DNA from 4 places in the Shewanella sp. FJAT-52076 genome. Region 1 is predicted to be linked to each of the others. Evidence: predicted binding sites of a transcription regulator. Region 1 holds the regulator's gene; each other region holds the start of a gene.

Region 1 (3,104 bases):
TCAGATTGGAAGTGTCCAGGAAGTGGTCGACCATGTTGGAGATAGGGGCCAACATTTTGCCTTCGAGCTTGATGGCTTCCTGCAAAGAGACCTTGCTGCGGGACAGGGGGTGCAAACGGCGGGTTTCGCTGTAGCGTTTCAGCAGCACCTTGTCGCTGGAGTTGAGGAAAAAGCTGGTGAGCTCTACGCCTTCCGGGAGCCTTGCCAGCTCTTTTTCGAGGGCCTTTTCCTGCTCCGGCATATTGCGGATATCGATGCTGATGGCGACCTTGTCGTTATTGCCCTTGAGCTGGGCAAGCAAGGGCCCAATCAGCTGCAATGGCAAATTATCGACGCAGTAGTAGCCCAAGTCTTCCAGTACCCTGAGGGCTACCGACTTTCCGGAGCCAGAGCGCCCGGAGACTATAACGAGTTTCATCCGATGATTACCTGGTAAAGTTCCTTTTCATCGTGGCTCTTGCGCAGCTGTTTGAGGATCTGCTTGTCATTCAGCTTTTCGGCCATGGCGGCCAGGGTGCTGAGATGTTGCTGACACTGGTCCGATGGAACCAGCAAGGCAAACAGAATGTCCACCGGCTGCTTATCAATGGCGTCATAACCTATGGCTTCTTCACACTTGATAAGCACAGCTAAAGGCTTATCGATAGTGCCAAGGCGGCCATGGGGAATGGCAATACCATTGCCAATACCGGTGCTGCCCATTTTTTCACGGGCCAGCAGGCTTTCGAATATCTCTTGAGACGAGAGGGAGGGATTCTGGGCAGCAGCGAGATCGCTAATCAGCTCCAGCACCTTTTTCTTGCTGCCCGGAGTGGCACAGCTAGTGCACTCCGGCGCCAGGATGGTACTTAGTTCCATCGTTAATGTTTGGTCAGTTTCTCTTTGTGTTTAATAACCTGACGGTCCAATTTATCAATTAGGGCGTCAATGGCGGCGTACATGTCTTCATGTTCTGAAGTGGCGAATACCTCGCCACCGTTGAGGTGAAGCTTGGCTTCTGCGATTTGCTGCAATTTCTGAACATTGAGAACAACGTGGACATTATTGATCTGTTCGAAATGGCGTTCAAGCTTGGAGAACTTGCTCTCTACGTAGTTACGCAGTGAATCAGTGATTTCGATATGATGCCCAGTCAGATTGATTTGCATAGACACTTTCCTCCAAAGACCTTGGGTGGGTTATAAACTCTTACGTTGGTTCGACGGTGGGATCAGCATCGCTTCTCGGTATTTGGCGATGGTGCGTCTAGCAACGTTGATTCCTTGTTCTGCCAGAAGTTCCGCCATTTTGCTGTCGCTCAATGGTTTCTTCTGATTTTCTGCCGCCACCAGTTTCTTGATAAAGGCGCGGATGGCAGTAGATGAGCATTCTCCGCCATCTTCGGTCCCGACGTGGCTGGAGAAAAAATATTTGAGTTCAAAGATACCCCTTGGGGTATGCATGAACTTTTGGGTGGTGACCCGTGAGATGGTGGATTCGTGCATCTCTACCGCTTCGGCGATATCGTTGAGCACCATGGGTTTCATGGCCTCTTCACCATACTCAAAAAAGCCCTGCTGGAACTGCACTATGCAATTGGCGACTTTCAGCAAGGTGTCGTTGCGGCTCTCCAGGCTCTTGATAAACCACTTGGCCTCCTGCAAATGCCCGCGGATAAACTGGCTGTCAGCTTGGTTGCGACTGGTGCGTGCCATGGCGGCATATTGCTGGTTCACACTCAGTTTAGGCATACAATCGGGATTAAGCTCTACAACCCAGCGGCCATTTTTTTTACTGACCGAGACATCTGGAATGACATACTCATCCTTGGTGCTGGTCACAGACTCACCGGGACGGGGGTTCAGCCCCTGAATGAGGATGATTGCATCCCTGAGTTCTTCTTCCTTGAGGCGGGTTTTACGCATCAGGGTACGGAAGTCGCGGTTGGCAATCAGATCCAAATGGTCACGGATAAGCAGCTTGGCGTTGTCCAGATGGGGGGTATCCGCCGGGAACTGACCAAGTTGAATGAGCAGGCACTCTGCCAAATCACGGGCAGCTACCCCGATGGGGTCGAAGTGTTGAATGCGTTTGAGCACGGCCTCAACTTCGTCAAGCTCGACTTCTTCATCGCCCACGGCCTCGAGAATTTCTTCAAGGCTTTGGGTTAAGTAACCCTTTTCATCAATGGCATCTATGATGGCAGTGGCAATGGCCAGATCGGTATCGGAAAAAGGGGTGAGATTTTTTTGCCACTCGAGATGTTCGTACAGACCTTCACTGGTTTCGCCCTGAAACGGCATATCATCTTCGCCACGGATCCCAGGACCGGAAACGGGGGCAGCCGTAAAGACTTCATCCCAGGTGGTATCCATTGGGAGCTCGTCCGGCATGGACTGCTGACTGATAGCGTCTGAAGTTTCCAGCGAAGCACTGTCACTGGTGTCGTTTGAGACGGACTCCTGGCTGAACTGGTCGTCAAATTCTTTATCGCCGCCGTCGGCATCAAACTGATCGCTGCCCAGTTCGTCGTCCAGCTCCAACAGGGGGTTGGCGTCGAGGGCTTGCTGAATTTCCTGTTGCAGTTCAAGCGAAGAGAGTTGAAGCAGACGAATGGCCTGCTGCAACTGTGGCGTCATTGTGAGTTGTTGTCCCAGTTTTAGCTGGAGCGACGCTTTCATTGTACTGCGAATCCTTCACTAAATTATTCAGGTAGAAAGCTTTTCTATCAGGTTATCCGGTGATTTACCACCCTGATTATCCGGATATGAGAAGGGGGCTTTGTTAATTAACTATAGCCTGAATTGCTCACCCAAGTACACTGCACGCACCTGCTGATTGTCGAGGATTTCGGCAGGGGTGCCTTCGGCAATCAAATCGCCATGGCTGACGATATAGGCTTTTTCGCACACATCGAGGGTTTCCCTCACATTGTGGTCGGTGATAAGCACTCCGAGGCCACGATTCTTGAGTTGCTCGATAATCTTTTTGATATCGATAACGGAAATCGGGTCGACCCCGGCGAAGGGCTCATCCAGCAGGATAAATCTGGGGTTGGCGGCAAGTGCCCGGGCAATCTCGACCCGGCGACGTTCACCCCCTGACAGTGACATGCCAAGATTGTC
Region 2 (3,104 bases), 870 kb from region 1:
ATCCGCGTCAGCCTCACGCTTAGTGTTCATGCTGTCGGAATACCCCAGACTCAGCGGATTACCACTGATGGTGACCGGGCCGCCAAGAGCCTGGATGGCATCCATATTGAGATCCGAGCCTTTTTTGATTTCATTGTTGGCGCTCTTGGTTGCCTGGGTAGACTCGGTGAGCACCACGGTAATGATGTCCCCTACCCTGTGGGCTCGGATATCCGTGTACAGGCTTGCCGCCTGTGAGTCGAGGAAAATAGAGCCCGTAGGTTCCAATGCGACCGGCGGCTCTTCAGGCACCACAGGGGCATAGTAAGGATCGTCCGGAATGGGTTTGTGTTCTGTACTGGCGCATCCTGCGAGCACCAGCAGCGAACCAACCATAAGGTATCTGAGCATAACCATCGCCTCTTACAGATTCTGGTTAACGTAAGCCAGCATCTGATCCACCGCTGAAATCACCTTGGAGTTCATTTCATAGATGCGTTGACTTTCGATGAGATTGACCAGCTCCTCGGTCACATTCACGTTGGAGGTTTCAAGTGCTCCCTGACGAATCGCCCCCATGCCATCCAATGAGGCGGTACCCTGAATAGGTGTGCCGCTGGCACCGGTTTCCAGGTATAGGTTCTGACCTATGGGGTCAAGGCCAGAGGGATTGATAAAGTCAGACAGGGTCAGCTGCCCCACAATCTGGCTTTCGGCGGCCCCTGGAGTTTTTACTGACACTTCCCCTTCGGCAGACACGGTGATACTGGTGGCGTTATCGGGAATGGTGATGGCTGGCTGAAGCACATAACCGGAGCCGGGCGTAACTATCTGGCCGGTATCGTCCAGTGAGAATTGACCGTTACGGGTGTAGGCTGTGGTGCCATCCGGCAACTGAATTTCAAAAAAGCCAGGGCCTTCAATCATCATGTCCAGCGCGTTATCCGTGGTGAGCATGTTGCCCTGAGTAAACATCTTTTGGGTCGCCACCACCTTGGTGCCGGCGCCTATGTTCAGGCCATTGGGTAACTTGGTATTGGACGCGCTGATCCCGCCTGCCTGATTTACAGTTTGATAGAGCAGGTCTTCAAACACGGCGCGGCTTTTCTTGTAGCCGACGGTACTGGCGTTGGCGACGTTGTTGGATATCACGGCGATATCCGTTTGCTGAGCATCTAAGCCAGTTTTACTTATCCATAATGCGGGATGCATAATCCTGTCTCCTTAGCCAATACGTACGAGTTGTGCAGAAGCTTTATCGTTTTCTTCTGCGGTTTTCATCATTTTTACCTGCAGCTCAAACTGCCGCTGGATATCAATCAGGGCCACCATCTCTTCGACGGGGTTGACGTTACTGCCTTCCACTGCGCGGCTCTCCAGAGCCACGGTTTCATCCTGTGGTGCAGTCGTTCCATTCATCATCCGAAACAGACCATCGTCACCGCGCATCAGGTTTTGATTACCGGGGTTTACCAGTTTGATCCGGGCCACCTCTTCCACCACTTCGGCAGTCGCCCCCTGAGGCCGAACCGTGATGGTGCCATCCTGGGCAATTTCCACCTTATCGATGGGCAGTGGCAGAACGATTGGGCCCGCATCGCCCATCACAGGGCGCCCCTGTGAATTGGTCAGCAAACCGGTTTCGTCAAATTTCAGGCTACCGGCACGTGAATAGGCCTCGTTGCCATCGGCATCTTCCACTGCTATCCAGCCATCGCCTTTTACGGCAATGTCCAGATCCCGGGCGGTACTGTTAATGGGGCCGTGACGGAAGCTGGCCTGGGGATTTTCGGTCATGGCGAATACCCGGGTGGGCAATCCCTCTCCAAAGGCTTGCATGGAGCGGGATTGCTCCAAATCGGCCTTAAAGCCATCTGTGTTGGCGTTGGCCAGGTTGTTGGCCCGAATGGAAAGCGAATTAAGATTCTGCTTGGCACCACTCATGGCGATATAGAGAAATTTGTCCACGCTGGGCTCCGTCAAAGATCTAGCATGCACTCAGCAAAGCAAACTGCATGCCAATTAACCAAGAACGAGTCCTGCAAGGGCTGGGAAGGCGAGGATAAGGACGATAAGGGGGACGTAAACAGGCAAAAAATTGCCGCCCGAAGGCGGCAACCAAGGAGAGAAAACCTTAACGGATCTGCAGAATGGTCTGCTGCAGCGTGTTGTTCACTTCCAATGTTCGGCTGTTGGCCTGGAAGTTACGCTGCGCCGAAATCAGATCAACCAACTCTGTGGTTAAATCCACGTTGGACTGTTCAAGCGCCGCCGAACGAATAGCGCCAAAAGTACCACTGTTAGCTTCTCCCGCAAGAGCTGTGCCCGATGCCAGGCTTTCTTTCCAGGAGGTGTTACCCACCTGAGTCAGCCCCTGCTCGTTGGCGAAACGCACCAAAGCAACGCGGCCAAGGGGCACTGTACTTCCATTGCTGTAGGCGGCTTTAATCAGGCCATCTTCACCCACTTCCACGTTGGTCAGGCGACCGACAGTAGTACCATCCTGAGTCAGTTCGGTCACCTCAAAGGCAGAGGCGTACTGAGTCGGGTTGGCAAAATTAATGGTAATGGTTTGGTTGCCATCGGCGCCGGGCCCCAGAATGCCGGCACCACCAATCCCCAGGGGTTCTGTAGTGATGGTCGCTGGATTGGTTCCAGTGTAAGTACCAGTGCTGTTAAAGGTCAGTACGGCACCAGTCCAGCCCCCCGTGGTTTGAGCGGTTGCTGGTGTGTCCGGGACGCCGTCACCGTCAGTATCCGTTTGGTATGTGCCCGCACCACTGCCAAGATTCACAGGTTGACCATCGAGCGCATAGTAAGCCACCCAGTTGTTTTCCCCTGTGTAGGCACCATCGTTGGGCCGTACAAAGTAAGTGGTCAAAATATGTGGCTCACCCAGGGAGTCATAAATGGTGGACGAGGTTGAGTTGTTGAATGTGGTTGGATCATCTGGATCAAATGCCGCAGGGTCCTTGGTTTTTTCTCCGGCGTTCAGGTTCATCTGAATCCCCACGTTCTCGGTCATCAGTGGGCTGCCGGCAGTGTCGGGAATTTGTACCGGACGGGTAGTGGTCAAACTCACGGAGGTGGAGTTACCGAATTTATCCACCGGGAAGGTTTGCAGG
Region 3 (3,104 bases), 890 kb from region 1:
AGGCGCAGCGTGAGATTGCCCTGGCAGTGGGAGAGCCTCCGGCAACCAAGGGGTATCCGCCATCTGTGTTTGCCAAACTGCCAAGGCTCGTCGAACGGGCCGGCAATGGTGGACCGGGGCAGGGCTCCATTACCGCGTTTTACACGGTATTGACCGAAGGGGACGATTTGCAGGACCCCATTGCCGATGCGGCCCGCGCCATTCTGGATGGTCATATAGTGCTGTCACGCACCTTGGCTGACTCAGGCCACTATCCCGCCATTGATATTGAAGCCTCCATCAGCCGGGTTGCTCCCATGGTCATCAGCCCGGCACACCTGGAAGCGATGCGGCGGGTTAAACAAACTTATTCTCTCTATCAGCAAAATCGCGACCTGATCTCCATCGGTGCCTATGCCGCCGGCAGCGACCCACGCATCGACAATGCCATTCGCTTGCAGCCAGCCATGAATGCTTTTCTGCGTCAGGGGATGCGTGATGCCATCAGTCTGTCCGACAGTGAAACCATGCTTGGCCAAATTGCCGCTCAGTGTAAGGGCTAATCCATGGCGCGCCCCGATCCGCTGCAGACTGTTTTGAAACTGGCACAGGATGCCGAGGAGCAGGCGGCGCTGCAACTTCGCAGCGCACAGCTGGAGCTCGGTCGCCTGAAACAGCAACTGGATGCCCTCAATCAATACCGACTCGACTATATGCGTCAACTTTCCGGCCAGGAAGGTAAGAACATCAGCGCCAGCTACTACCAGCAGTTTCATCGGTTTATTAAACAAATCGACCAGGCGATAGGCCAACAGGTGCAAAGTGTGACCGGCGCAGAAAGCCAGTTGGAGCACAGGCGCCGCCATTGGCTGGAGAAACAGCAAAAGCGTAAGGCGGTAGAGCTGCTGCTCAAGCATAAGGCTGACAAACGGGAAACCAAAGAGGCGAGGCTTGAGCAAAAATTGCTGGATGAGTTTGCCATGCAGCAATTTATTCGCAAAGGCTCACACTAGCCCGGCTAAGCAAGGGGCGGGATAAGCACAGTAACCAGATGGCCGTACGATTGGCATGGCATTTGCTGGAATCCAGTCATACTCATAGACTTAGTCCCAATCGATGCTGTTTTGGCTGGCACGGCGTGCCCAAGACAATGCGGGAGAACCACTGATGCAACAGATCCTCAATGTGCTTTTGGGTTCGGCTGGTGCCGCTACCGGTCCAGCCAATCCTGAATCATCCGGCACCTCGGCTGAAGGTGTTGATTTTGACTCTATCATTTCAAAAACAGTTGCTTACGAAGAATCTTCCGCAAAGAGTTTGCAGGTCAAAGGCTCGAAATCGGACAACGCCGCTGATGCCGTCTCCAAGGCAGAAGGCGGTGAGGTCAATGGTGATGCCCATGGTGATGGCGTGTCTTCCGTACTGGCCCAAATTCAATTTTCCCGTCAATTTGCCGCCGATAAGACTGCCGTCAAAGGCGGCGAAGCCTTGCCGCCGGAAGCGGCAGCGTCAGAAATACCGGTGGCCATGGTTGATGTTATCGATGATGCATCCGTGGAAATTGCAGCAGACGCGCTGTTTTTACGTTTCAGCGCCCTGATGAAACAGGCGGATGAGTGGGAGAGAGAGCAAATTGCATCCGAGCTTGGCATGTCTTTGTCGGCGCTCATGGCGCTGGATGAAAGCGCATTTAACACATTGATGGCAGATAATCCCACCCTGAAAGAGGGCTTGGCTTTGTTGCTGCAAGCCGATGCGTCGGGTGCTGACACGGATAACGACGCCGGAAATCAGGTCGCGTTGTTGATGCAAACTCTTCTTGGTACGCCGGCGCAGCCGAATGTGTCCGCTGAAAACCCGTCAGAACATGCAGCTGATGTCAGGCAAGGTGTCAGTTCAGCCGAAGCTGCGCTGAATAAGGCCGCCAATCTTGCTCCCGATCAGGCGCGGGGATTGGATGTGGCCATGTCGCGCGTTGGCGGTGATCCCGAGTTGGATAATGCTTTTTCCGCCGGTAAGACTATGGCTGGTTCCGCTGAGGTTGCCAGCTCTGAGGCTGTGACAATTGAGACCTTCCGCGCTGAGACGGACGGGAAAAAGGGTGACGCCGGGCAGGCATTTACCCGCGCATTGGGGGCCGCTCAGGGGTTGGCGACTGACCCTGTGGCAGGGAAAGAGCAGGGCGACCTTGGAAACAAAGGCGTTTCTGGCATAACACCGCTGGCAGGCGCTGATGCCTCAACCAAGGTCAGCGGCGAGCCACAGGACACGGTCAACGAGGCGCTGTCGTTTAAATCAGTGGAGGCCGCCAGCCGTGCGGCAGACAACAACCTTAAACCGGAGCTGCCTGCCATGGATACCAAGGGCCAGGCTTCAATCGAGTCTGTTGCCGACATTAAGCAGCCATCCCAGCAGCACAGTAGCCGCATCCACGAGACACCTGCCATGACTATGTCGCTGCGCACAGCGCAAGAGCGGCCCATGACACAGCCGGACATGGTTGCCCGATTTGCTCCCGTTATGCATACCCAGCTTATCGCCATGGTCAGGGACGGCATACAACAGGCTGAAATCCGTCTGGATCCACCTGAGCTTGGCTCCATGATGGTTCGCATTCAGGTGCAGGGTAATGAAACCCAGGTTCAGTTCCACGTTAACGCTCAACAAACCAAAGATGTAGTCGAGCAGGCGATGCCGAGATTAAGAGAGCTGCTGGCTCAGCAGGGGATGGAGTTGACCGATGGACAGGTATCCCATGAGCGTCGTGGCGATGGCCGCGAACGCCAGGATGCCCCGGAAGGCAGCCAGTTTGTGACCATGGATGAATTTCCAGCAGAAGAGTTACAATTAAGCGCAAATCAGACAACAAGTTATAGCTCGGGTATAGATTATTACGCTTAAGCAGGTAACCTATAGACACTTGTTTAGTTCAGGCTTGAATGAGCCTTGATGCACCCGGGTGCAGAGCAAAAAGGATAAGCCAAGATGGCAGAAGAAGAGTCCCTACAACTGGAAGACACCAGTGCTAAAAAAAGTAAGAAAGGCCTTTTCATCATTATCGGGGTGGTCGTAGCCGCACTGCTGGGCGTGGGTGCCTGGCTGTTTTTGGGCAGCAGCGACCCTGA
Region 4 (3,104 bases), 1.8 Mb from region 1:
CTGTACTGAGTGCTGTCGCCAGCATCAAAAACATCCATTTGTTTTTCATCGGACTCTCCTGAACCTCATTCGAGGTACGCTTTAAAGGGATTCACCAGCCATCTGGTGGATGAGTTGCCAATGGATTTCATCCACTGGCTGTATGCTTAACCTTGAGCCTTTTTGTACCAGAAACATATCGGCCAGACCTGGGTGACTCTTGATGGCTGTCAGGGTCACAGGTTTTGCAAATTCTTTCACAAACCGTATATCCAGCTGAAGCCAGCGGGGCGCATCAGGACTGGATTTGGGATCGAAATAATCCGACTCAGGATCCCAGGCACTGCTATCAGGGTAGACTTCACTGGCTACTTCGGCGACGCCGACAACGGCGGGAACCTTGCAGCTGGAATGGTAGAAAAATACCTTATCACCAACTTTCATCGCATCCCGCATAAAGTTGCGGGCCTGATAATTGCGGATCCCATGCCAGCCTTCGGTTTGCTGTGGCCTGGCGGCCAGATCTCGGATGCTGAATTCATCAGGTTCCGATTTCATCAACCAGTAGTTCATTGCATTTCCACTTTTATTTGCAAGTGTTGCCAGTGTAAGGCCTACCGGGCGCGCTGCAAAGGGCGGCAGCAACTCCCCGAATACAAAGTGGGCAAGCTTTCCCACGCCTCGGCTATCAGTCTGAAGCTCCGGCTGGCGAGATTGCTATACTTGATTCTGAGTTTATTCAGAGGCCGGCCATATCGCCAAGACTAAGGTTATGCTGCCAAGACGACTGCTATCGAGTCCAATGCACTTCTTCAGGCCAATGTGGCTGGTGTTGATCCTGTTACTTACTGGATTTTGCGTTGCCAACAGGGTAAACGCCACCGTAGTCAGGCTCACATCACTGCACTGGCCACCCTATTCGGGACAAGGTTTGCCATCCGAAGGCGCCGCTGTGGCTGTGGCAAAGGCCGCTTTTGCCGCCATGGGTTATCAACTCGAGGTGGACTTTTATCCCTGGAGCCGTGCCGTGAAGCTGGCCCACCAAAGCAATACTCCCTATGTGGGCTATTTTCCCGAGTACTATTTCGACACAGTGCAATTTGTGTTTTCCCACCCCATGGGCATGAGTCCGTTGGGACTGCTTGAGCACAAGAGTCACCCGATCAGTTGGGTGTCGGTAAAGGATCTTCGCAACTACCGGCTGGGGGTTGTACAGGATTATGTGAATACTGAAGAGCTCGACAGGGCCATTGCCGACGATCTTCAGCCGGCTGAGCAGGTGACATCAGATGAGTTCAACATCAAAAAGGTCGCAGCGGGTCGTATCGATGCGGCCGTGATAGATGTTTACGTCATGCGCTATTTGCTCAAACAGAGCAGGCTGCAGGGCGTGGCCGATAAAGTGCAAATTAACAGCCAATTATTGGCAAACAAGAACCTATATATAGCCTTTAAGAATACGCCGGAAGGACTTCGCTGGCAGGCCATTTTCAATGAAGGCCTGCAGCGAATTGATGCGGCAGAAGTGATGGCAGAGCACTTGCCTGAATAAGAAACACATCACGCGCGAGCAACGACAGTGCGCCCAATCGGGGTCAGGCTGAGCAGCGCCAGTTTAAGGTGCTGGATGCCGAATGGAATACCAATAATGGTGATAAAACAGGCCAGTGCGTGACCGATGTGACCAATGGCAAGCCAGATCCCAAACAGCAAAAACCAAATAACGTTGCCCACCATGCCAAGGGGGCCTGTCCCCAAATCTTCCAGCCCGGTAAGCTCGCGGCGGGACACATGGTCCTGTCCAAAGGGCCAGAATGCCATTTCGCCAATCACGAAACAGGCCCGTCCAAAGGGAATACCGATAATGCTGATAAAGCACAGCAGACCCGCAAGCCACCAAGCCAGCCCCATAACAAAGCCACCAAGTACAAACCACGCGATATTAAATATAAGCCTGAGCAGGGCCATAGGTTCTCCTCTAAAATATGCGTCTATCTTCGATTGATAGATGCTAAGCAAAATCAAGGCCATCTGTTTAATTGTAATAATATCAAAGCTATATGGTTTTTACTTGCTGGGGAGTTGGTGTGTTTCACCATCCGGTTGGCATAAATGACCAGCTGTAAGCTGAAAGTCGGCGCAAGTCGCGTTAGACTTGGCGTCTGTTTGTCACCATATTCCTGTCTGAGAAGCGCTTACCCATGCCCAGCCCAAGCCCAGTCGAGCCATTTTCGTTTTTTGGCCACAATTTGTGGCTCAAGCGGGACGATGTGTTGCCAGAACCCTTCAGCGGCAATAAGGGACGTAAATTTGCCAGCTTGCTGACCGACCGCTTTGATGGTGTGCAAACCCTGATTGGTTATGGTTCGGCGCAGTCCAATTCGCTTTATTCGCTGGCGGCATTGGCAAGCAGGCGTGCTTGGCAACTGGAGTTCTATGTGGATCACATTGCCGCCAGAATCTATCAGGGTGAAGAGGGCAACTACGGCGGTGCACTGGCCCTGGGCGCCCAGATAATTACAGTGCCAGAGCCAAACATGTCCCCCCGTGAATACATTGAGTCAATTCGCTTAAAGCAGGTGGACGCTGACGCTTGTCTTTATGTGCCGGAAGGTGGCCGATGTGCCCTCGCACGCGCGGGTGTACATGCTCTGGGTCGAGAAATTGCCGATTGGGCAGCCGCCCGGGGCACGGCTGACCTCAAGGTGTTTCTACCGTCCGGCACTGGCACCACGGCACTTTACCTGAGCGAGTATTTTTATCAGCAGCACAGCGATATCAGGGTGGTGACTTGTCCTGTGGTGGGGGATGGCAATTATCTTATTGCCCAGTTCGCTGAATTAAGTACCGACAATCACGTTTACCCCGAGGTGGTTGGAGACGCCCATCATTACGCCAAACTCAAGCGTGAAGAGCTGGAGATATGGATGACGATGCGTCGCCAGGGGCTGGAATTTGAGCTTTTGTACGACCCTTGCGGGTTGCTGGTATTGAAGTCATTGCTGGATGCCAATGCTGAGGGAAACTGGCTGTACCTGCACCAGGGAGGGCTCAGGGGGAATGTGTCCATGTTGCCCCGCTACCGGCGCAAGTTTGCACAGCTATTCGAATAAGATGTCGCCTGA

The links. Region 1 encodes sigma-54, which starts transcription at its own class of promoters, with help from an activator protein. Its sites were predicted from a motif close to GTTGGCACGNNNNTNGNNT; they were not measured.
Region 2: the regulator sigma-54 is predicted to act here: its motif matches at 1,984-2,002, upstream of flgF (flagellar basal-body rod protein FlgF).
Region 3: the regulator sigma-54 is predicted to act here: its motif matches at 1,042-1,060, upstream of K0H79_RS11940 (flagellar hook-length control protein FliK).
Region 4: the regulator sigma-54 is predicted to act here: its motif matches at 1,993-2,011, upstream of K0H79_RS08080 (YccF domain-containing protein).

Annotation. Positions count from the first base shown of each region.
Region 1 is NZ_CP080415.1:3,628,582-3,631,685, reverse strand. It holds gene rapZ (RNase adapter RapZ) at 1-418, opposite strand, end outside; gene ptsN (PTS IIA-like nitrogen regulatory protein PtsN) at 415-858, opposite strand; gene hpf (ribosome hibernation promoting factor) at 861-1,148, opposite strand; gene K0H79_RS16075 (RNA polymerase factor sigma-54) at 1,179-2,660, opposite strand; gene lptB (LPS export ABC transporter ATP-binding protein) at 2,772-3,104, opposite strand, start outside.
Region 2 is NZ_CP080415.1:2,757,427-2,760,530, forward strand. It holds gene flgH (flagellar basal body L-ring protein FlgH) at 1-390, opposite strand, end outside; gene flgG (flagellar basal-body rod protein FlgG) at 403-1,191, opposite strand; gene flgF (flagellar basal-body rod protein FlgF) at 1,204-1,947, opposite strand; gene flgE (flagellar hook protein FlgE) at 2,114-3,104, opposite strand, start outside.
Region 3 is NZ_CP080415.1:2,734,843-2,737,946, reverse strand. It holds gene fliI (flagellar protein export ATPase FliI) at 1-542, shown strand, start outside; gene fliJ (flagellar export protein FliJ) at 546-992, shown strand; gene K0H79_RS11940 (flagellar hook-length control protein FliK) at 1,147-2,880, shown strand; gene fliL (flagellar basal body-associated protein FliL) at 2,965-3,104, shown strand, end outside.
Region 4 is NZ_CP080415.1:1,873,437-1,876,540, forward strand. It holds gene K0H79_RS08065 (hypothetical protein) at 1-49, opposite strand, end outside; gene K0H79_RS08070 (EVE domain-containing protein) at 82-552, opposite strand; gene K0H79_RS08075 (ABC transporter substrate-binding protein) at 752-1,531, shown strand; gene K0H79_RS08080 (YccF domain-containing protein) at 1,540-1,947, opposite strand; gene K0H79_RS08085 (pyridoxal-phosphate dependent enzyme) at 2,181-3,092, shown strand.